4 regions of the Streptomyces sp. NPDC029169 genome follow, and region 3 is predicted to be linked to each of the others. Evidence: riboswitches for the same ligand, from Rfam matches in the RefSeq annotation. Region 3 holds a riboswitch; each other region holds the start of a gene.
What was found. A riboswitch is a leader RNA that binds a small molecule or an ion and turns the genes downstream of it on or off. The one in region 3 is predicted to bind cyclic di-AMP.

Region 1 (5,587 bases), on a different contig from region 3:
GTCCACGCCTTCCTGGACCGCTACCCGAGGCTGACGCCCTTCCGGCACGGCTTCTCCGCCTCGGCCGCCGCGTTCCTGCCGCTGTTCGACGAGGGGCAGCCGCTCGGCGCCCTGGGCGTGTTCTACGACGACCGGTCCGTGTTCTGCCTCGCGGACCACACGCTCATGGCCGCCTGGGCGAAGGCGGTGGCCCGGGCGGTGCACCGGGTGCTGCCGCTCGACCGGTCGCGGGAGATCGCCGCCGGTCTGCAGAGCGCCATGCTGCCGCGTCGTATCCCGGCGACGCCCGGGGGCCGGATCGCGGTGCGGTACCGGACGGCCCGGCAGGGGGTGCGGGTCGGCGGTGACTGGTACGACGCGGTGGTACTGCCCGACGGCGCTCTCGGTCTCGCGATCGGCGACGTGCAGGGGCACGACACCGAGGCCGCGGCGCTGATGGGGCAGGTGCGTGTCGCCATGACCGCGTACGCGTCGGAAGGGCACGGGTGCGGCAGCGTGCTGGGGAAGGCGTCGGCGTTCCTCGCCGACCTGGACGCCGACCGGTTCGCGACCTGCCAGTACCTGCGGGTGGCGCTCGCCACGGGAGAGGTCCACGCGGCGAACGCGGGCCACCCGCCGCCGCTGCTGCGCCACGCCGACGGCACGGTCGAGCGGGTCCGGCTGGCGGGCGGCCCGCCGCTGGGCCTTCCCGCCGAGTGGGGGCTCGCCCCCTATCCGTACACGACGACCCGTCTGGCGCCGGGCGAGACGCTGCTGCTCTACTCGGACGGGCTGGTCGAGAAGCCGGGCGAGGACTTCGATCTCGGGCTCGCGCGCCTGGCCGCCGCCTTCGCCGACGGCCCGCCCGGACTGGAGGAGCTGGCCGACCACCTCCTCGACTCGCTCACCGGCGGCCCGCACGCGGAGGACGACGCGGCACTGCTGATGCTGCGCCGGGACGGCGCCGGACCGGCGTCGTAGCCGGGGAGTACCGTACGCGCCCGCCCCGCATTGGTTCATTTGGGAACCAATCAGATACCACCAACTGCCGCCCCTCGTAAGTTCACCCAAGACTTACCGCACGGTCGTATACCTTTAAGCCCCCCTCCCTCATTCTGTCCACCGTGTGCCATCAGGGCACCGGGTGACACGAGAGGCGGGGCATTGACTTCCATCAGCCGCAGGGGATTCGTCGGGATCGGGGCAGGGATCGGGGCAGGCCTCACGGCCGGCGCGGCGCTGCCCACGGGCACGGCGTCGGCCGCCGCAGCCGCCGCGACCGGCACCATCACCGACGTCAAGCACGTCGTGATCCTCATGCAGGAGAACCGCAGCTTCGACCACTACTTCGGCAGGCTGCGCGGCGTCCGCGGCTTCGGCGACCGGGCCGCGGGCAACACCCCAGGCGGCTGGGGCACCTTCAACCAGCCCAACTGGGGCGGCCGGCAGTACCCGTGGAAGCTGAGCGCCACCCCACCGGCGGGCGGCGTCGACGGCGAGACCCTGGCCCAGTGCAACGGCGACCTCCCGCACAGCTGGACCTCCCAGCACGCGGCGTGGAACAAGGGCCGGATGGACAACTGGGTCACGGGCGTCGGCAACACCCGCACCCTCGGCTATCTCGACCGCGGCGACATCCCCTTCCACTACGCCCTCGCCGACAACTACACCGTCTGCGACGCGTACTTCTGCTCGGCGCTCAGCGCCACAGGGCCCAACCGCACCTTCCTGTGGAGCGGCAAGATCGACGCCGCCAGCAAGGACGGCGGCGAGGAGTCCGGGCTGACCTGGGAGACGTACGCCGAGGCGCTCCAGCGGGCCGGCGTGAGCTGGAAGGTCTACCAGAACGCCCAGGACAACTACGGCGACAACGGCCTCGCATACTTCAAGAAGTTCACCGACGCGCGGCCCGGCGACCCGCTGTACGACCGCGGGATGGGTTCGGTGCCGAAGGTCACCGGCTCCACTCCGGACGACATCGCCGCCGCGATCCGCGCCGACGTCGTCGCCGGGACCCTTCCGCAGGTCTCCTGGGTGGTGGCGAGCGAGGCGTTCTCCGAGCACCCCTACGCCCCGCCCGGTGACGGCGCGCACTTCGTGGACCTCGTCTACCGCGCACTGGCCGCGAACCCCGAGGTCTTCGACTCGACGGTACTGTTCCTCAACTACGACGAGAACGACGGGTTCTTCGACCACGTGCCGCCGCCGGTCGCCCCGCCCGGCACCCCCGGCGAGTACATCGACGGCGTGCCGATCGGCCTGGGCTTCCGCGTCCCGATGATCGTCATGTCGCCCTGGACGCGCGGCGGCTGGGTCAGCTCCGAGGTCTTCGACCACACGTCCGTGCTGCGCTTCATGGAGACCTGGACGGCCGCCCTCGGCACCCCCGCCACCTGCCCGAACATCAGCGCCTGGCGGCGGAAGGTGACCGGCGACCTGACGGGTGTCTTCGACTTCGCGCATCCGGTGTACGGCGTCCCCTCGGGCCTCCCGTCCACCGCCAGGGTCATCGGGCAGTCCACCTGCGGCCCGCTGCCCAACCCGGTGCCGCAGGACAATGCCCTGCCCGCGCAGGAGTCCGGCAGCCGCCCGGCGCGCGCCGTGCCGTACCAGGTCAACGGAAACCTCGACCGGTTCGAGTTCGGTGCGGCGGGCAAGATCCTCGCCTGGTTCTCGATGACGAACCAGGGCGCGCAGGCGAAGCGGGCCGCGCACTTCACGATCCACCCGCACCAGCACCGGGACACGGCGGCCTGGCAGTACACGGTCGACCCGGGTGCCACGTCGACGGACTACTTCAACATCGGGCTCGGCTCCGGCTCGGGCAAGTACGACATCTCGATGATGGGCCCCAACCGCTTCCTGCGGCGCTTCATCGGCGACGCCTCGAAGGCGGGCAAGGCGATCGAGGTGGCGGCGCGGTTCGCGACCGAGCCCGGCACCGGGAAGACGGCGATCTGGTTCAAGATGACCAACACCTCCGCCGGGCCGGTGACCTTCACGATCCGCTCGGACGCCTATCGCACGGACGGGCCCTGGACGTACACGGTCCCGGCGAGCTCCTCCCGCGAGGACTTCTTCAACGCCGTCGCGTACAGCAACGGCTGGTACGACTTCACGATCCTCGCCGACATCGACGGCACCTGGTCGCGCCGCTACACCGGTCACATCGAGACGGGGGCCCCGAGCATCACGGGCTGAACGTATTCCCACAGTTCCAGCCAAAAGGGACACAAGGGTATTTACACGCCCTTGTGTCCCTTTTCTCGACCCAGCTGAATTTCCTGGAATGACCGTTTTGGCTTCCCGGGTGACATGAATCACGTGGGGCTGCCTGCGGCCCTCGGGGCACCCCCCTTCCCTTGTACCGCAAGGAAGTTCGGCGCGGTCGGGGCCGCGAGAAACGCGGCGATGAATTCTGTACACATTGCCCACCCGTGCCGAGTCTTGTTCCGGTCGACATTTCTCGCCTACGGTCACCTCGACCCGGACGGAACGCCGAATCCTGCCACCGTCCGATAAACCCCCCATTTACCCGTCGGCAGGAGCGGGGGACCCAGTTTTTTCGCCGGTCCGGATTCCCGGAGCGGCTAGGGGTGAAGCCGCACGCGTGCGGCCGGGCAGCTCCAGCCCTAACCCGACAGCTCACCCCGCAGGCGCCGGAGAGGAATCCTTCATGCCCGCTCACGGTAAGCACCGGCGCCCCAAGCGACGTCCCCTCACCCGCGGTATCGCCCTCGCGAGCACGGGTGGCGCCGCACTGGCCCTCCCCCTCGTCGCCACGGCCACCGCGCACGCGGCGCCCAGCGCGGCCCCCAAGACGGCACCCGTCGAGAAGACCGTCTTCAGCGCGCCCGCGAAGATCGCGGAATCGATTCCCACCGCGCAGAATTCCGCCCCCAAGACCTATACCGTCGTCCGCGGCGACTCCCTTTCCGTGATCGCGGACGAACAGAATGTTCGAGGCGGCTGGAAGGCCCTGTACCGGGCGAATCGCGAAGCTGTCGGTGACAACCCGTCACTTATTCACCCCGGGCTCGAACTCACCCTTCGCGGGAAGTCCGTGAGTGCTCCGAAGAAGCCGGCGTCGCAGCCGAAGTCCTCGGCCCGTAAGTCGAGTACGGACCGGGCCGACCGCTCGCAGCGGGCCGCCGCCCCCGCCAAGGCCGCCCCGGCTGCCAAGGCAGCCCCCGCCGCCAAGCCCGCGGCCAAGAGCTACACCAACGACCTGGACGGCTGGATCCGCGAGTCGCTGGACGTCATGGCGCAGTACGGCATCCCCGGTTCGTACGAGGGGATCCACCGCAACATCATGCGCGAGTCCTCCGGCAACCCGCAGGCCATCAACCTCTGGGACTCCAACGCCGTCAAGGGCACCCCGTCCAAGGGTCTCCTCCAGGTCATCGAGCCGACGTTCCTGGCCTACCACGTGCCGGGCACCTCGATGGACCTCTTCGACCCGGTCGCCAACATCACCGCGGCCTGCAACTATGCGGCGGACCGCTACGGCTCGATCGACAACGTCAACGGGCCGTACTGACAGCCGCTCCTGAGGCACCGGCTCTAGAAGTGGTCGGCGAACCAGCCGGCGGCGAGTTCGCCGACCTGTTCCAGCGTGCCCGGCTCCTCGAAGAGGTGGCCGGCGCCCGGAACGACGACGAGCCGGTTCTCGCAGCGGAGTTGACGCTGGGCCTCCTCGTTCAGGTCGCGTACGAGCGGGTCGTGGCCCCCCACGATCAGCAGTGTGGGGGCGCGTACCTGGGCGAGGCGGGGTCCGGCGAGGTCCGGGCGGCCGCCGCGGGAGACCACGGCGGCCACCTCGGACAGCGGGTCGCCCGCGGCCCACAGCGCTGCCGCGGCGCCGGTGCTGGCTCCGAAGTAGCCGGTGCGCAGCCCGTCGAGGCCGGGCTGCCGGCCCAGCCAGTGCGTGGCCCGGGCCAGCCGGTCGGCCAGTAGCTCCGTGTCGAAGACATTGGCGCGGTCGGCCGCCTCGTCCTCGGTGAGCAGGTCGAACAGGAGCGTCCCGAGACCGGCGCGGTTCAGGCTCTCGGCGACGGCCCGGTTGCGGGGGCTGTGCCGGCTGCTGCCGCTGCCGTGGGCGAACAGCACGACACCCGGGGCGTCGTCGGGCACCACGAGGCGGCCCGCGACCTGCACCTCCCCGGCCGGGATGCGCACCTCCGGGTCCTCGGCGCCCGAGCCCTGACCGGCGTGGTGGCGCTCCAGGCAGGCGACGACCTCCTCGTCCGAGGTCTGTGAGAAGTCCTGGTAGAACTGGCCGATCGCGTAGAAGAACTCCGGCTCGTGGACGCTGACGGCCTCGTCGGCCTCCCGGCCGATCCGCTCCCGCCAGTCGTGCGGCGCGACGGGCACCGCGAGGACGATACGGGCGGCCCCCTGGGCCCGGACGACCCGGCAGGCGGCGACCGCCGTGGCGCCCGTCGCCAGGCCGTCGTCCACGACCACGGCGGTCCGGCCGTCGAGCCGGGCGGCGGGCCGGTCGCCGCGGTAGCGCTGGGCCCGCTGCCCGAGCACGACGCGCTCGCGTGCCTCGACGACGGCGAGGTCGCGGTCGGAGACCCGGGTGTCGGCCAGGACGTGGTCGTTG
Region 2 (5,587 bases), on a different contig from region 3:
CCTCGACCGAGTCTTCTTCGGCAACAGCGGTACGGAGGCGGTGGAGACCGCGCTGAAGTTCGCCCGGTACGCCACCGGGAGGCCCAGGATCCTCTACTGCACCCACGCCTTCCACGGCCTGACCACCGGCTCCCTCTCGGTCAACGGCGAGAAGTGCTTCCGGGACGGCTTCGCTCCGCTGCTGCCCGACACGGCGATCGAGCTCGGCGACCTCGACGCCCTGGAGCGCGAGCTGCGCAGGGGGGACGTGGCCGGGTTCGTCGTCGAACCCATCCAGGGCAAGGGGGTGCACGAGGCCCCGCCCGGCTTTCTGCGCGCCGCCCAGGAGGTGCTGCACCGGCACGGCGCCCTGCTGATCGCCGACGAGGTGCAGACCGGGCTCGGCAGGACCGGCGACTTCTACGCGTACCAGCACGAGGACGGCGTCGAACCCGACCTGCTCTGTGTCGCCAAGGCGCTCTCCGGCGGGTACGTGCCGGTCGGCGCGACGCTCGGCAAGGACTGGATCTTCAAGAAGGTCTACTCGTCCATGGACCGCGTCCTCGTCCACTCCGCCAGCTTCGGCTCGAACGCCCAGGCGATGGCCGCCGGGCTCGCCGTGCTCTCGGTCATGGAGAACGAGGGGACGGTGGCGCACGCGCGCCGGATCGGCGAGCTGCTGTCCTCGCGCCTGAGGGAGCTCGTGCCGCGCTACGAGCTGCTGCACGAGATCCGCGGGCGCGGGCTGATGATCGGGATCGAGTTCGGGCGGCCCTCGTCACTCGGGCTGCGCAGCCGGTGGACGATGCTGCAGGCGGCCCGGAAGGGTCTCTTCGCACAGATGGTCGTGGTGCCGCTGCTCCAGCGCCACCGGATCCTGACGCAGGTGTCGGGGGACCATCTGGAGGTGATCAAGCTGATTCCGCCACTGATCATCGACGAGGCGGACGTGGACCGCTTCGTGACCGCGTTCACGGCCGTGATGGACGACGCCCACGGTGGTGGCGGGCTGATGTGGGACTTCGGAAAGACGCTGGTCAAGCAGGCGGTCGCGCAGCGCTGATTCCCCGAGCGTGATCCGATCGTCCGGGCCGGCCGGTCCGAGCCGGTAGAGGCGCAGAGCCCCGTCGCCGAGCTGTGCCTCGGCGGCGGCGCCCCGCATCTGCGCTGAGCCATTCGAAAGGGGCCGATATGTCCGATTAGGGTCACGCCTCGACGACGAGGCGCTCGCGCAGCCGCGCGCGGGTCTCCGGGGCGAGCTTCAGGCCGTCGGTGAGGTAGCTCTCCACCGTTCCCCAGGTCTGCTCCATCGTCTCGAACGCGGCCCGCAGATACTCCACCCGCGCGTCGAACAGCGGGCTGATCAGCTCCATCACCTCGGGCGACATCGCGTCCGCGGAGGTGGAGCTGCGGCGCACCTTGTAGCGGCGGTGCGGATCGTTCGACTTCACGTAGTCGGCCTCGATCGCCTCGCGCTCGACACCCACCGCGAGCAGCGAGATGGCGATGGACAGGCCCGCCCGGTCCTTGCCGGCCGCGCAGTGCATGAGCGCGGGGACGCTGTCCTCGGCCAGTGCGTGCAGGACGCGGCTGTGCTCCGCCGTCCGCTCAACCATCATCTTCCGGTACGAATTGGACATTCGCTCGGCCGCCTTGCCGTCACCGAGGATGCCGCGGAGCTGCTCCAGCTCGCCGCTCCTGACCAGCTTCCAGAACTCCTTGCCGTCGGCCGGGTCGTTGAGCGGGATGTTCACGTTCCGTACACCGGGAAGTTCGACATCCGGGCCCTCTATCTTGAGGTCGGCCAGATTGCGGAAGTCGAAGATCGTGTGGAGCCCGAGGGCCGAGAGGAATGCGGCGTCCTCCTCGGTGGCGTGCGCGAGGTGGCCACTGCGGAAGAGGCGTCCGAATCGCACCGAATTGCCGTCCACGGTCGGCAGTCCGCCCACGTCCCGGAAGTTGCGTACCCCGGTGAGCTCGGGTTCGGTCGACGGGACCTGCGGCAGCTGCTGCGTCACGAGTGCTCCTGAAGGTTGACGGATCGAGATCACTTCCGGATCGATTCCTCGGGCAATCATCCCGGGTGGCGCGGCCCCCGTGCACCCCTGGGCAGAGGAATGGGTGTTCTGTCCGAATTGGGCCGTTAGGTATAACGCGCCCTGGTTGCAGGGGAGATGGGATTCGGTGCGTGAGCAGCGTCATATCAGTGACGGAACGTGCCTGATCGTCTTCCGTAATCCCCTTACCGGAAAAGGAAATCGAGGTTCCGTCATCCACGGAGGGTGACCGGAATTCGGCGTAAATATCACGCCCCGGATTGCGAAGAGAAACCGGCGGCTTGTTCGCCTCGACCCGCTCGTCTAGCGTCACCGTCACTCCGGTCGGACCGCCGAATCCTGCCACCGTCCGGAATCCGCACCCACCCACGTACGGCAGGAGCGGGGGACCCAGGTAGTACGCCGTTCCGGTCGTGCCGGACGGCTCGGGGTAAAGCCGCGTGAAAACGCGGCCGGACATCTCCAGTCCGAACCCGACAGCTCACCTCGCAGGCGACGGAGAGGAATTCGCCATGCCCGCGAAGGGTAAGCACCGCCGTCCCAAGGTCAACCCGATCACGCGCGGATTCGTCGCCGCCGGTACCGGTGGCGCCGTCGTCGCCCTGCCTCTGCTCGGTGCGACCGGAGCCCACGCCGCCGACAAGGCCGCCCCGTCCGTGACGCCCGAGCAGGCCGTCGCCGCGGCCCCCGCCGCTCCTGCGAAGGCCGCGCCCGCCAAGGCCCCGGCCGCCAAGCCGAAGACGTACTCCGTCGTCCCCGGCGACTACCTGTCGAAGATCGCCGCCGAGCACCACCTCGCGGGTGGCTGGAAGAAGCTCTACGCGGACAACCGCGAGGTCGTCGGCGAGAACCCGTCGCTCATCTTCCCCGGCATGAAGCTCACCCTCGGCGCCAAGTCGAAGGCGAAGGCGGCGCCCAAGGCCCCGGCCCCCAAGGCCGCCCCGAAGGCCGCGCCCAAGGCGGAGAAGTCCTCCACCGGCTCGGGCGAGTCCCGCAGCTCGCGCTCCACCGAGCGCAGCACGGTGGAGTCCACCCAGGCCGCCCCGGCTGCTCCGGCCGCCCCCGCGCAGACCTCGTCCTCCGGCTGGGTCGCCCCGGTCGGCGGCGGCGTCTCCACCCCGTACCGGGCCTCCGGCTCGATGTGGTCCTCCGGCTACCACACCGGTGTCGACTTCATGGCCTCCTCCGGCACCTCGGTCAAGGCCGTCGGCGCGGGCACCGTCCACTCCGCCGGCTGGAGCGGCGCCTACGGCAACGAGGTCGTCATCCAGCACGCCGACGGCACGTACTCCCAGTACGCGCACCTCTCCTCCCTCTCCGTCTCCGCGGGCCAGACCGTCTCCGGCGGCCAGGAGATCGGCCTGTCCGGCTCGACCGGCAACTCCAGCGGTCCGCACCTGCACTTCGAGATCCGCACCGGACCGAGCTACGGCTCGGACATCGACCCGCTGGCGTACCTTCGCCAGCACGGCGTCGGTATCTGACACACCAGCAGCACCCCGCAGGGGCCCGGCACTTCCGTGTGCCGGGCCCCCGCGGCGTATTCCGGCTTGGTGGAATCTTGACCGGTGGCGTATATCACCCGGCGTCAACCCTTCCTTACGGTCGCGTAGGTCACATCCGTAAGGGAAAGATGTGCTCCTGTGGCAGACGATTCGAGATCAGAGAACACGCACGCATTCGGGTCGTACGCGGCGATCGGCGACAGCTTCACCGAGGGCGTGGGCGACCCCGGGCCCGACGGGAAGTACGTCGGCTGGGCAGACCGTTTCGCGGTCCTGCTCGCCGACCGACTGCCGGAGCACGACGCATTCCGTTACGCCAACCTCGCCGTACGCGGCCGGCTTCTCGACCAGATCGTGGAGGAGCAGGTCCCCAGGGCGAAGGAGCTCGGCCCCGACCTGGTGAGCTTCTGCGCGGGCGGCAACGACATCATCCGCCCCGGCACCGACCCCGACGACGTCGCCGAGCGCTTCGAGCGCGCCGTCGCCGATCTGACGTCGGCCGTCGGCACGGTGATGGTGACGACCGGCTTCGACACCCGCGACGTCCCCGTCCTCAGGCATCTGCGCGGCAAGATCGCCACGTACACGGCCCACGTCCGGGCCATCGCCGACCGCTACGACTGCCCGGTCCTCGACCTGTGGTCGCTCAAGTCCGTGCAGGACAGGCGGGCCTGGGACGACGACCGGCTGCACCTTTCGCCCGAGGGTCACACCCGGGTCGCGCTGCGCGCCGCCCAGGTCCTCGGCATGGACGTACCGGCCGACCCGGACCAGCCTTGGCCGCCGCTCCCGCCGCGCGGCACGCTGGAGGTGCGCCGCGACGACATCCACTGGGCCAAGGAGTACCTGGTCCCGTGGATCGGCCGGCGCCTGCGGGGCGAGAGCTCGGGCGACCACGTGGCCGCCAAGCGCCCCGACCTCATGCCGCTTTAGTCACCGGGAGGACGCCGGGATCCGCTCCAGGACACCGCCCGCGAACACGTCGTACAGCGGCAGCGTCTCCAGATGGACGTAGCCGATGTGGCAGTCGCAGACGGCGAGCGGACAGGCGCGCGGGCGCAGGGCGGCACGGTACGAACCGTCGTACAGGTTGCCGAGCTCGGCCTTCACGAAGTGGCAGCGGCGCACGGTCCCGTCGCCGTCCACGGAGATCACCGACTCACCGGTCCGGCAGGGGAGGCCGGCGGAGCGGTGCGGACGGCGACTGTACGGGAAGAGGGGGTCGAGGGCCGTCCAGCCCTCGGCCTCCTCGTCCGTGTACGTATGGCCGTCGGCCGCGTTCACCCACAGATAGACCTCGGGCGGGAGGTCGTCCCGCAGCCGCCGGGCGTGCTCCCAGTGCTCCGGCAGGCCGACGATCCCGACGCTGAACCGCGTGCCCCGGGCCGCCAGCTCGCGGCACTTGCCGAGGAAACGGTCGTACGGCGTCTGCCCGGGGTGGTACGTGCACCAGAGCGCGAGGGTCGCGGGATCGGCCTCGGCCGGCCAGTCGGTGCGGCAGCTCAGGTTGGTCTGGATCGCCACCCGCTCGATGTGCGGCAGGTGCGACAGCTCGACGAGCGTGCGCCGGTACCAGGACCGGACCAGGCCCTCGCCCCACGGCGTGAACAGAATCCTCAGCCGGTCGCCGCTCTGCGCCGCCGCCCACGCGGCGAACCGCTCCAGCGCGGCCCGGTCGGCGCGCAGCTGCTCGCGGCTGTCGCGGCGCTTGGCGAAGGGGCAGTAGGGACAGTCGTAGTCGCAGGAGGCGAGCGGGCCCCGGTAGAGGATCGTCAGGTCCATGGCGGGCACCCCGCTACTTCGGCTCGTAGGCGGCCATCGCCGCCCGGACGGCCGGGGAGAACAGAGCGGGGCCGAGCGCGTCCGAGTGGGCCAGGCCCTCGGGGGAGAGCCGCAGCAGACCGGCGGGTGCCGCCGGATCCAGCCAGCCGAGCGCCTCGAACCGGCCCAGTTCGGCCGGGAAGTCGGAGAAGGGCGAGGCGCCGAACCGCTCCTCGTACTCCAGGGTGGACATGCCCCGGGCCTGGAGGAGGGACTGGAGTAGAT
Region 3 (5,587 bases):
GGTCGCGGTCGAGAACCGGTCCCGGGCCATGTGCGCGCCTCCCCTTATACGTACGAACGTCCCCGCACACGGTACGGGACCGCGTGCGGGGACGTAGGTAACCGCGTGTGCTTCGGGATCAGCCCTTGAAGCGCGGGAACGCGCTGCGACCGGCGTAGACCGCCGCGTCGTCGAGGATCTCCTCGATGCGCAGGAGCTGGTTGTACTTGGCGACGCGCTCGGAGCGGGCCGGGGCGCCGGTCTTGATCTGGCCGCAGTTGGTGGCGACGGCGAGGTCGGCGATGGTGACGTCCTCGGTCTCACCGGAGCGGTGGGACATCATGCACTTGAAGCCGTTGCGCTGGGCCAGCTCGACGGCGTCCAGGGTCTCGGTCAGCGAACCGATCTGGTTGACCTTGACGAGCAGCGCGTTGGCGGCGCCGTCCTCGATGCCGCGGGCCAGGCGCTCCGGGTTGGTGACGAACAGGTCGTCGCCGACGATCTGGACCTTGGAGCCCAGCTTGTCGGTGAGGACCTTCCAGCCGTCCCAGTCGTCCTCGAACAGCGGGTCCTCGATGGAGACCAGCGGGTACGCGGAGACGAGCTCCTCGTAGTACTCGGTCATCTCGGCGGCCGAGCGGGACTTGCCCTCGAACTCGTACGAGCCGTCCTTGTAGAACTCGGAAGCGGCGACGTCGAGCGCCAGCGCGATGTCCTTGCCCGGGGCGTAGCCGGCCTGCTTGATGGCCTCCAGGATGAGGTCGAGCGCCTCGCGGTTGGAGTCCAGGTTCGGGGCGAAGCCGCCCTCGTCGCCGAGGCCGGTGGACAGGCCCTTGGTCTTCAGGACGGACTTGAGGGTGTGGTAGACCTCGGTGCCCCAGCGCAGGGCCTCGGAGAAGGACTCCGCGCCGATCGGCGCGATCATGAACTCCTGGATGTCCACGTTGGAGTCGGCGTGCGAGCCGCCGTTCAGGATGTTCATCATCGGAACGGGCAGCAGGTGCGCGTTCGGGCCGCCGAGGTAGCGGAAGAGCGGGAGGTCGGAGGCCTCGGACGCGGCGTGCGCGACGGCGAGGGAGACGCCGAGGATGGCGTTGGCGCCGAGGGAGGCCTTGTTGTCCGTGGCGTCCAGGTCGAACATGGCCTGGTCGATCAGGCGCTGCTCGGTGGCGTCGTAGCCGACGAGCTCCGGCCCGATCTGCTCGATCACGGCGAGGACGGCCTTCTCGACGCCCTTGCCCTGGTAGCGGTTCTTGTCTCCGTCACGGAGCTCAATGGCCTCGAACGCACCGGTGGAGGCACCGGACGGAACGGCAGCACGGCCGGTGCTGCCGTCGTCGAGGCCGACCTCGACCTCGACCGTGGGGTTGCCTCGGGAGTCCAGGATTTCCCGGGCTACGACGACGTCGATGGACGGCACGAGCATCTCCTTCTGGGATGTGACGCTGGATGTGACGCTGCGATGCAAAGTCGCTTCGGCCTTGCGACAAGAGCCTAACCGGCTCCCGGGCTCCAGCCAGCCGGGCGCCCGCCCCCTGGGACGAAAAAGGACCCAAGGGCATGCATCCGGGGGCAAAAGACCCGTACCTACTCATGGGTAACGCTGAACGGGCGGAACCCCGGCCCGGAGCGCACGGGGGGAGTCGCTCCGGACCGGGGTGGTCACCGCGGGAGGGTCGTGGGACCCGTGTGAGCCGCCGGACTCACACGAGCCGCCGGGCTCACTTCAGGTGAAGCTGCTGGCCCGGGTAGATCAGGTCGGCGTCCTCGACGACGTCCTTGTTGAGCTCGAAGAGCTTCTCCCAGCCGCCCTTGACGTCGTGGGCGGCGGCGATCTTGCTCAGGGTGTCACCGGCGACGACCTTGTACTCGCCGTCACCCTTCTTGACCTTCTTGCCGGCCGGGGTGGTGACGGTCTTCTTGGACTCGGCCTTCTTGGACTCGGCCTTCGGGGCGGTCCGCTGCTCGCTGCGGGTCGTCGGCTGCTCGGCCTGACGCTCCGGCTGCTGCGGGGCGCTCTGCTCGGCGGCGCCGCCGTCGTACGCGGCGTTGGAGAGGCCGACGCCGCAGCTCGGCCAGGCACCCTTGCCCTGGCCGGCCAGGACCTTCTCGGCGATCGTGATCTGCTGCGACTTCGAGGCCTGGTCGGCGGTGGCGGCGTACGCGGTGCCACCGTAGGCGGCCCAGGTGGAGGCGGCGAACTGCAGGCCGCCGTAGTAGCCGTTGCCGGTGTTGATGGACCAGTTGCCGCCGGACTCGCACTGGGCGACGGTGTCCCACTCGGAGGTGGTGGCGGCCGAGGCGGACCCGGCGGTCATCAGCGGGGCGGCGACGGCGACACCGGCGACACCGGCGAGGGCGACGGCGCGGGTGGCCTTGGAGGGACGACGGTGTTTGCCCTTGGCGGAAAACAGCATGGGACTTCTCCTCACCGACGCCTACGAGGTGAGCTGTCGGGTTCGGGCCATGTGAGTTGCCCGGCCGCGCGACCCAGCGCGCGGCTTCACCCCAAGCCGGTCCGTCGGCCGTCTGTCTCAACGGCCGGGGACGGCACTTACCTTGGGTCCCCCGCTCCTGCCTTCGGCGCATGACGCGACGACTGTTCCCATCGGCCGACGGCAGGATTCGGCGTACCGGTCGACGGGGCCCGCGGTGGCGAGCGGTGACGACCGTAGACACAGACCCGGGGGAAGTTCAAAGACGCCCATGGGGGACAAAACGCCCCTACTCGCTTCGGGACGAAGGGTGTTTACGCAGGTGAGAGGTGACGGAAGCAGAGTTTGCGGACGAGGCGCGCCAGTTGAGACAAAGAGACTCATGTCTCACTTGAACAGAACCGGACATACGACCCCGAACTGCCCCTACTTCGGGGCTGTCTCGCTCACGAGGTCGATGTCGAGGTCGAGGCTCTGGCCAGGGAGGATGAGGTCGGGGTCGTCGCCCACCGTCGCGCGGTTGGCGTCGTAGAGGGCACTCCAGCCACCCGGGAGCTCGTTCTCCTGGGCGATCTCGGTGAGGTTGTCGCCCGGCTTGACGGTGTATTCGCCGATAGCGTCCCGAATGTTCCGAGAAGCCCTGTTGTCCGGAGTGTCCCTACTGCCGTCCGGATTCATCGAATCCGCGCCAGGTGCCGGCACATCGGACGGGGAGGCATGTCGGCCCGTTTCAGGCGCCTTGTCCGTATGACCCGTCTCCTCCGGGGCGGCGTCACCACGGTGCTTGCCGGTGCCCTCGGTCACGGGCGCGGACGGCGTGACGGTCGGGGACGGGGCCCCGGGGGTCGCAGAGGCGTCCGGCTGTGCGGGCGCGGCCGAGGGGCTGGAGGAAGGACTGGAAGAGGCCTCGGAGTCGGCCGGGAGGCCGACGGTCCGGTTCGACTCCGGGAGCGGACCCGTGGGCTCCACCGGCGTGACGGCCGGACCGGGGTCGACATCGGGCGTGGCGCCGCCCTTCGTGAGCCCGGCGATCGGGGCACAGGTCGCCCACTGCGTGTCACCCGCGGCGAACGCCTTCTCGGCCACCGCGATCTGCTGGGCACGGCTGGCGAGGTCCGCGCTCGTCGCGTACGCCAGACCGCCGTACCTCTCCCAGGTCTCCTGGGTGAACTGGAGCCCGCCGTAGAGCCCGTTGCCGAAGTGGGCGCTCCACAGGCCGCCCGACTCGCACTCGGCGACGCGGTCCCAGGTCGCGGCATCGGCGGCGGAGGCCGAGCCCGCACCCAGGAGGGGCAGCGCGAGGGCCGATCCCGTCACGCCTGCGGCGACGACGATGGCGGGTGCCTGGCGGGGTCTGCGGTGTCGTCCGTTCCCGGAGCGCATGCGGAGCTGCCTTTCGCGTGACTGCTGAGGTGACGGTGAACGTAGCGGCATTCGAACGTCAGTCACAAGTCGATGCAGCGGAGATCACGTAAAAGTCACAGTCTTGACGACCCGTCAGTTCGCAACTGGTGCGAACTCGACAGGAAGCGTGCGCAATCCACGCATGATGAGCCCGCCGCGCCACCGCAGATCGGCAGGATCGACGGCAAGTCGCAGGTCGGGCAGGCGAGTCAGCAGCGTCGCGAGCGCGATCTGCCCTTCGAGCCTGGCGAGCGGGGCGCCGATGCAGTAGTGGATGCCGTGCCCGTAGCCGAGGTGCTGGTTGTCGCGCCGGGACAGATCGAGCGTGTCCGGCTCGTCGAAGCGCGCCGGGTCGCGGTCGGCGGCGGCCAGCACGACGAGGACCGGGTCGCCGGCCGGGATCTCCTGCCCGCCGATCGTCAGCGGCTCCATGGCGTACCGCCAGGTCGCCAGCTCCACCGGCCCGTCGTAGCGCAGCAGCTCCTCGACGCCGGTCTCCAGGAGGTCCCGTTCCCCGGCGGCGAGCGAGGCCTGGAGGCGGGCGCGCTGGTCGGGATGGCGAAGCAGGGCGTACACCCCGTTCCCGACCAGGTTGACGGTGGTCTCGAAGCCGGCGAAGAGAAGGATGAAGGCCATCGCGGCGGCCTCGTTCTCGGTGAGGTGCTCGCCGTGGTCGGAGGCCTTGATGAGCCCAGAGATCAGGTCGTCGCCGGGATCGAGCCGCTTGCGGTGGATCAGCTCCGCGAGATAGCCGCGCATCTTCTTGACCGACCGCGCCACCCCGCCGCGCGGCCCTCCGCCGTGCCGGATCATCATCCCGGCCCAGTCCCGGAAGTCGTCCTGGTCCTCGCGCGGCACTCCGAGCAGGTCGCAGATGGCGTAGATGGGCAGCGGGAAGGCGAACTCGTGGATGAGGTCGGCGGTGCCGTTGGCCGCGAACGAATCGATGAGCTGGTCCGTCAGCTCCTGCACCCGGGGCGCGAACTCGGCGACGCGGCGCGGGGTGAACGCCTTGGAGACCAGCCGGCGCAGCCGGGTGTGGTCGGGTGGGTCGATATTGAGCAGATGCGTCATCAGCTCGGCCTTGCGCTCCCCCGGGATCCCGGTCTTGCCCTTGGCGTGCGAGGGCTCGTCGTGATGCGCCGGGTTCTTCGACAGCCGCGGGTCGGCGAGGGCCTGCCGGGCGTCCGCGTACCGCGTCACCAGCCAGGCGTCGACCCCGCTGGGCAGCTTCGCCCGGTGCACGGGCGCGTGCTCGCGCAGCCAGGCGTAGGCGGGGTACGGGTCGGTGGCGAACTCCCAGGTGAAGAGCTCGGGGGCGGGGGGCGTGCTCACCCTGAGACGGTACAAGGTCGGTGGAGCGCCGGCCTCCGGGCGGACCGGTCCCTGAGATGTGATCGTCCGGTGAAGACGCGTGGCCTAGATTCTCCGGCGTGGATGTCCAGTTGCTCAGAAGCACGTTCGCCGTCGTCGAGAGACGGGCCGAGCATGCCGTCACCTTCTTCTACTCCCATCTGTTCTGGCACCACCCGGGCGTCCGCGAGCTCTTCCCCGAGGACATGCGGGCGCAGCGCGACCGGCTCTTCGCCGCGCTCACCCATGTCGTGACCCACCTGGAGGACCCCGGCCTCCCGGAGTACCTGGCCCATCTGGGCCGCGACCACCGCAAGTTCCTGGCCTCCCCCGCGCTCTACGCTGCCGTCGGCACCAGCCTGACCGCCGCGTTCGCCCATGCCGCCGGGGCCGCGTGGAGCGTCGAGGCGGAGAAG
Region 4 (5,587 bases), on a different contig from region 3:
CAGCGGCTGGCCCGCGAGGAGCAGCCCCGCGTCCACGAGTTCGGTCACCGTGTCGACGCGGATCACTCCGGCCTGCCGGAGCAGCGCGGAGACAGTGGCGTGCGGGATCCGGGTGACCGGCACCCGGTGTCCGGGCGGCGCGCTCCCGCTGTGCCGCGCGCCCTTGACCACCACGACCGGCTTGACCGCCGCCGTGCGCCGGGCGAGCCGGGTGAACTTCCGCGGGTTCCCGATGGACTCCAGGTACAGCAGGACGACGTCCGTCTCGGGGTCGTCGTACCAGTGCTGGAGGAAGTCGTTGCCCGAGACGTCCGCCCGGTTGCCCGCCGAGATGAAGGAGGAGATGCCGGCGCCGTGCCGGTGCAGCCCGGCGAGGAGCGCGATCCCGATCGCGCCGGACTGGGTGAAGAGCCCGATCCGCCCGGCGGCCGGCATCTGCGGCGCGAGCGAGGCGTTCAGCCGGGCGCCCGCCGAGGTGTTGATGATCCCGAACGCGTTGGGCCCGATGATCCGCATCCCGTACGAGCGGGCCTGCCGTACCAGTTCCCGCTGCCGGTCCCGCCCCTCCCCCGCCCCCGTCTCCGCGTAGCCCGCCGAGAGCACGACGAGCCCCCGCACCCCGTGCTCCCCGCAGTCGGCGACGGCCTCCGGCACGCGCTCGGCGGGGACGGCCACGATCGCGAGGTCCACCGGTTCGCCGATGTCCCCGACGGAGCGGAAGGCCGGCACTCCGTCGAGCGTGCCGGTCTCCTCGGGGAGCGCGCGGTTCACCGCGTACGTACGTCCGGTGAACCCGCCCTCCAGGAGGTTGCGCAGGACCGTCCGGCCGACCCCGCCCGGCGTGCGGCCGGCCCCGACGACGGCGACCGAGCCGGGGGTGAGGAGCCGCTGCACCGAGCGCGCCTCCGCTCGCTGCTCCCGGGCGCGCTGCACGGCGAGGGAGCGGTCGGTGGGCTCCAGGTCGAGGTGGAGCCGGACGGAACCGTCCTCGAAGCTCCGCTTCTGGGTGTATCCGGCGTCGGTGAAGACCTTGATCATCTTGGTGTTCGCGGGCAGCACCTCCGCCGCGAACCGCCGGATGTCCCGCTCCCGTGCCACCGCCGCGATGTGTTCGAGCAGCGCGGAGGCCACGCCGCGCCCCTGGTGCGCGTCCTGGACGAGGAAGGCGACCTCGGCCTCGTCGGCGGGCGCGGAGGCGGGCATGCCCCGGTCGTCGATGCGGTCGTACCGGACGGTCGCGATGAACTCGCCGCCGACCGTCGCCGCGAGTCCCACCCGGTCGACGAAGTCGTGATGGGTGAAGCGGTGCACGTCCTTGGCGGAGAGCCGCGGGTACGGCGCGAAGAAGCGGTAGTACTTCGACTCGTCCGAGACCTGCTCGTAGAAGCTGACCAGGCGGTCGGCGTCGTCGGCGGTGATGGGCCTGATGCGCGCGGTGCCGCCGTCCCGCAGGACCACGTCCGCTTCCCAGTGGTCGGGGTAGGCGTGGTCCGGCCGCTCCGGTCGTTCCGGCTGTGACGGCTGTTCCGACGCGCTCTGCATGGGGCAAGAGTACGGCCGGGGACCGACACGGACACCGGTCGCGCGGCGCCTGGTGCACCATGCAAGGGTGGGAAAACCGATCGGCTCTGGCGCAGGGCCGGAGGTCGGCCACGAGCACTCCGCGACCCATGAGAGACTGGTCTAGACAACCGGCTTTGAGACTTGAAGGGCAACACCATGGCTGAGCGCCGCGTCAACGTCGGCTGGGCCGAGGGCCTGCACGCCCGCCCCGCCTCCATCTTCGTCCGTGCCACCACGGCCTCCGGCGTCCCCGTGACGATCGCCAAGGCCGACGGCAACCCGGTGAACGCCGCGTCGATGCTCGCGGTGCTCGGCCTGGGCGCGCAGGGCGGCGAGGAGATCGTGCTCGCTTCGGACGCCGAGGGCGCCGAGGTCGCGCTCGACCGTCTCGCGAAGCTGGTTGCCGAGGGTCTCGAGGAACTGCCCGAGACCGTCTGACCGAATTTCCGGAGAAGCCGCACACGCCGACATGACGGTGGGTGCGGCTTCTTCGTTTCATCCGGCCGATTTCATGGGAATTCCGCGCAGCACAAAGAAGGCCCTCGAATTCCCGCTCTTTGTATACGGTCCGCTCGTTAATTCCGGGCGGTCGCCGTGTTGACGACGTGTTGCGAAACCCTCACACGCCCCCGCTCCCCGCGCTCCGGAAGCTTCAGCCGGTGCAGGACCAGCGAGCGCTCGGCGTGCATCGCGGTCAGGGCGCGGGCCCGTTCGGCGTCGCCCCGCGCCACCGCGTCCACGATCGCCCCGTGTTCCGCCCATGCCTCGACGGGCTGGGCGGGGGCCTCGACCGCGTACATCCAGGCGATCTTGTGCCGTAGCTGAGTGAGCAGGGCGGTGAGCGCCGGGCTGCCCGAGGCCTGCGCCAGCGTCTCGTGGAACCAGCCGCCGAGCGAGCGCAGATCGTCCCCCTGGCCGCGCCTGGCCCTCTCCTGCCCGAGCCTGACCAGGCCGCGCAGCACCTTGAGGTGCGCCTCGGTCCGGCGCTGGGCGGCGCGGGCGGCGCCGAGCGGTTCCAGGAGAGACCGTACGTCCAGGAGGTCCGCCGCCTCCTGCTCGGTGGGCTCGGCGACGTGGGCGCCGGCATGGCGGCGGGTGATCACGAAGCCCTCGGACTCCAGGGTGCGCAGGGCCTCGCGGACCGGGACGCGGGAGACTCCGTAACGGCGGGCGAGCTGCTCCTCGGTCAGCCGGCTGCCGCGCTCGAAGACCCCGGTGACGATGTCGTCCCGGATCGCCGTGCATACCGAGTGCGCGGGAATGCGCATGTTCGACCTCCGCCATGTGATCCGCGCGAAACCGGTTCTCCGGCGACTCTATTGCAGCGGGGCGGCATTTCCGATGGCTCTTCAGGAATCATGGATATCTTTTGGTCAGCGAAAAGCCCCGGCTCAGTACGAGCCGGGGCTTTTCTGACGCGCTTCTGACGCCTTCTGATGCGGTGTCGGTCAGACGTTCACGCCGCGGGCGCGCAGGTACGCGACCGGGTTGATGTCGGAGCCGTACTCGGCGGTGGTGCGGGCCTCGAAGTGGAGGTGCGGGCCGGTCGAGTTGCCGGTCGAGCCCGAGATGCCGATCTGCTGGCCCGGGGTGACGGACTGGCCGACGGAGACACTGATGGCCGAGAGGTGACCGTACTGGGTGTACGTGCCGTCGTTCATCCGGATGACGATGTTGTTGCCGTACGCGCCGCCCCAGCCGGCCTCGACGACGGTGCCGGAGCCGACGGAGACGACCTTGGTGCCGTAGGCGGCGTGGAAGTCGACGCCGGAGTGGCTGCCGGAGGACCAGAGCGAGCCGCCGGCCTTGTAGCCGGTGGAGACGTACGAGCCGGCAACCGGGAGCTGGAAGGAGTTGAGGCGCCTGCGCTCGGCCTCGCGGGCGGCGCGCTCCTTGGCCTCGCGGATCTCCTTGGCGCGGGCCTCGGCCTTCCGCTTCGCCTCCGCCTTGCGCTTCGCCTCCTCCTTGGCACGGGCCTCGGCCTCGGCCGCCTCGCGCTCCTGGGCGGCGGCCTGGGCGTCGATCGTGTCCGCGAGGGAGTCGGCGGCGACGATCTGGGTCAGGCCGGTGTCCTCGAGGGAGGGGGCGTCCGTGTCGACGGCGAGCGCCGGGGAGGCGAGGGTTCCGATGACGCCGGTGGTGGCGAGGGTCGCGACGCCGGCGAGGCCCGCGCTGCGGCGCGCCAGACGGCTCGGACCACGATGCTTCCCGGTGGCACGGGTGAACGCCATGTAGGGGCTGATCCTTTCCTTCCTTCTCGCCTACCGGGTTAGCTGACGGGTTCGGAGCAGGAAGGTCTCCTACGGGCCCCTCCGCACGGATGCGAAGGCGTCCGATTCACCCCAGGGACTTCGTGTGGGTCCCCGGCTCCCCAGGCTCGCGCCTGACGGGGACTCGGCGATGACTGTCCGATGCCGCGGGTGCGGCGGGTGCAACTGGCGAACAGCCGGATCGACGCTAGGCGGATCGTCCGTCAATCACCAAACAGTCACGCCTGTTTGTAAGACTTGCCACAGGTCATACACGCACCGTCCGCAGCATTTCGGACAAACAGCAGGACCCCGACGTATCGCTACGTCGGGGTCCTTCAGTGGTGCGAAACCTCGTCAGCCGGTGACGACGGTCACTTCGCCGATGCCGAGCGCGCGCACGGGCGCCTCGATCTGCGCCGCGTCGCCCACGAGGACGGTGACGAGACGGTCCACGGGGAAGGCGTTGACGACGGCCGCCGTCGCCTCCACCGTGCCGGTCTCGGCCAGCCGCGCGTACAACTGCGCCTGGAAATCGTCCGGGAGGTGCTGCTCGACCTGATCGGCGAGCGTCCCGGCGACCGAGGCGGCGGTCTCGTACTTGAGCGGCGCCACGCCCACCAGGTTCTGCACGGCCACGTCGCGCTCGGCGTCCGTCAGCCCCTCGGCGGCGAGGGTGCGCAGCACCCTCCACAGGTCGTCAAGTGCCGGACCGGTGTTGGGGGTGTCCACGGAACCGCTGATGGCGAGCATCGAGGCGCCGTTGCCCTTGCCGTCGGAGCGGAGCACCTGGCCGAAGGCCCGGACACCGTAGGTGTAGCCCTTCTCCTCGCGCAGAACGCGGTCGAGGCGGGAGGTGAGCGTGCCGCCGAGGCAGTACGTGCCGAGGACCTGGGCCGGCCAGACGCGGTCGTGCCGGTCGGCGCCGACGCGGCCGATCAGCAGCTGGGTCTGGACGGCGCCGGGGCGGTCGACGATGACGACCCGGCCGGTGTCGTCCGCCGTGATCGGCGGGACGGGGCGGGGCTCGGCGGCGTTCCCGGTCCAGGCGCCCAGCGTCTCGGCGAGGACCTTGTCCAGGTCCACGTCGGTCAGGTCGCCGACGACCACGGCGGTGGCCGTCGAGGGGCGGACGTGCGCCTCGTAGAAGGCACGGACGGCCGCGGCGTCGATCGCCTCCACCGTCTCCTCGGTGCCCTGGCGCGGCCGGGACATCCGGGAGTCGGCCGGGAAGAGCTCCTTGGAGAGCTGCTTGGCCGCCCGGCGGGCCGGGTTGGCCGTCTCGTGCGGGATCTCGTCGAGCCGGTTGCGCACCAGGCGCTCGACCTCGGAGTCGAGGAACGCCGGCGCGATCAGGGCCTCGGAGAGCAGCCCGAGCGCCTTGGGCAGCCGGGAGACGGGGACTTCCAGGGAGACCCGTACGCCCGGGTGGTCGGCGTGCGCGTCGAGCGTGGCGCCGCAGCGCTCCAGCTCGGCCGCGAACTCCTCGGCGGTGTGCTGGTCCGTGCCCTCGGAGAGGGCGCGGGCCATGATCGTGGCGACACCGTCGAGCCCCGCGGGCTCGGCGTCCAGCGGGGCGTCGAGGAGGACCTCGACGGCGACGACCTGCTGGCCGGGGCGGTGGCAGCGCAGCACGGTCAGGCCGTTGTCCAGGGCTCCGCGGTCGGGGGCCGGGAAGGCCCACGGCCTGGCGGTGCCCGGCTTCGGCTGCGGGTGGAACGTCATGCTCGTCAAAGACGCGGCAGCGTCGGTCACTGGTCCGCTCCCTCTTCCTC

Region 1: linked by a shared signal. The riboswitch ahead of ACZ4VI_RS25715 (transglycosylase SLT domain-containing protein) and the one ahead of ACZ4VI_RS18025 (transglycosylase family protein) in region 3 are both predicted to bind cyclic di-AMP.
Region 2: linked by a shared signal. The riboswitch ahead of ACZ4VI_RS03435 (M23 family metallopeptidase) and the one ahead of ACZ4VI_RS18025 (transglycosylase family protein) in region 3 are both predicted to bind cyclic di-AMP.
Region 4: linked by a shared signal. The riboswitch ahead of ACZ4VI_RS21415 (M23 family metallopeptidase) and the one ahead of ACZ4VI_RS18025 (transglycosylase family protein) in region 3 are both predicted to bind cyclic di-AMP.

The regions. Positions count from the first base shown of each region.
Region 1 is NZ_JBVHXA010000015.1:127,768-133,354, reverse strand. Features, by position in the region: gene ACZ4VI_RS25725 (SpoIIE family protein phosphatase) at 1-960, shown strand, start outside; gene ACZ4VI_RS25720 (phosphocholine-specific phospholipase C) at 1,144-3,180, shown strand; cyclic di-AMP (ydaO/yuaA leader) riboswitch at 3,494-3,653, shown strand; gene ACZ4VI_RS25715 (transglycosylase SLT domain-containing protein) at 3,656-4,519, shown strand; gene ACZ4VI_RS25710 (phosphoribosyltransferase family protein) at 4,543-5,587, opposite strand, start outside.
Region 2 is NZ_JBVHXA010000001.1:792,001-797,587, reverse strand. Features, by position in the region: gene ACZ4VI_RS03445 (aspartate aminotransferase family protein) at 1-1,042, shown strand, start outside; gene ACZ4VI_RS03440 (tyrosine-protein phosphatase) at 1,185-1,997, opposite strand; cyclic di-AMP (ydaO/yuaA leader) riboswitch at 2,390-2,544, shown strand; gene ACZ4VI_RS03435 (M23 family metallopeptidase) at 2,549-3,520, shown strand; gene ACZ4VI_RS03430 (SGNH/GDSL hydrolase family protein) at 3,680-4,474, shown strand; gene ACZ4VI_RS03425 (STM4011 family radical SAM protein) at 4,475-5,323, opposite strand; gene ACZ4VI_RS03420 (STM4012 family radical SAM protein) at 5,337-5,587, opposite strand, start outside.
Region 3 is NZ_JBVHXA010000008.1:232,863-238,449, reverse strand. Features, by position in the region: gene ACZ4VI_RS18035 (FtsB family cell division protein) at 1-30, opposite strand, end outside; gene eno (phosphopyruvate hydratase) at 119-1,405, opposite strand; gene ACZ4VI_RS18025 (transglycosylase family protein) at 1,701-2,396, opposite strand; cyclic di-AMP (ydaO/yuaA leader) riboswitch at 2,400-2,575, opposite strand; gene ACZ4VI_RS18020 (transglycosylase family protein) at 2,841-3,797, opposite strand; gene ACZ4VI_RS18015 (cytochrome P450 family protein) at 3,912-5,153, opposite strand; gene ACZ4VI_RS18010 (globin domain-containing protein) at 5,252-5,587, shown strand, end outside.
Region 4 is NZ_JBVHXA010000011.1:105,972-111,558, reverse strand. Features, by position in the region: gene ACZ4VI_RS21430 (bifunctional acetate--CoA ligase family protein/GNAT family N-acetyltransferase) at 1-1,542, opposite strand, end outside; gene ACZ4VI_RS21425 (HPr family phosphocarrier protein) at 1,720-2,001, shown strand; gene ACZ4VI_RS21420 (GntR family transcriptional regulator) at 2,139-2,831, opposite strand; gene ACZ4VI_RS21415 (M23 family metallopeptidase) at 3,012-3,794, opposite strand; cyclic di-AMP (ydaO/yuaA leader) riboswitch at 3,808-3,973, opposite strand; gene ACZ4VI_RS21410 (M16 family metallopeptidase) at 4,170-5,537, opposite strand; gene ACZ4VI_RS21405 (M16 family metallopeptidase) at 5,564-5,587, opposite strand, start outside.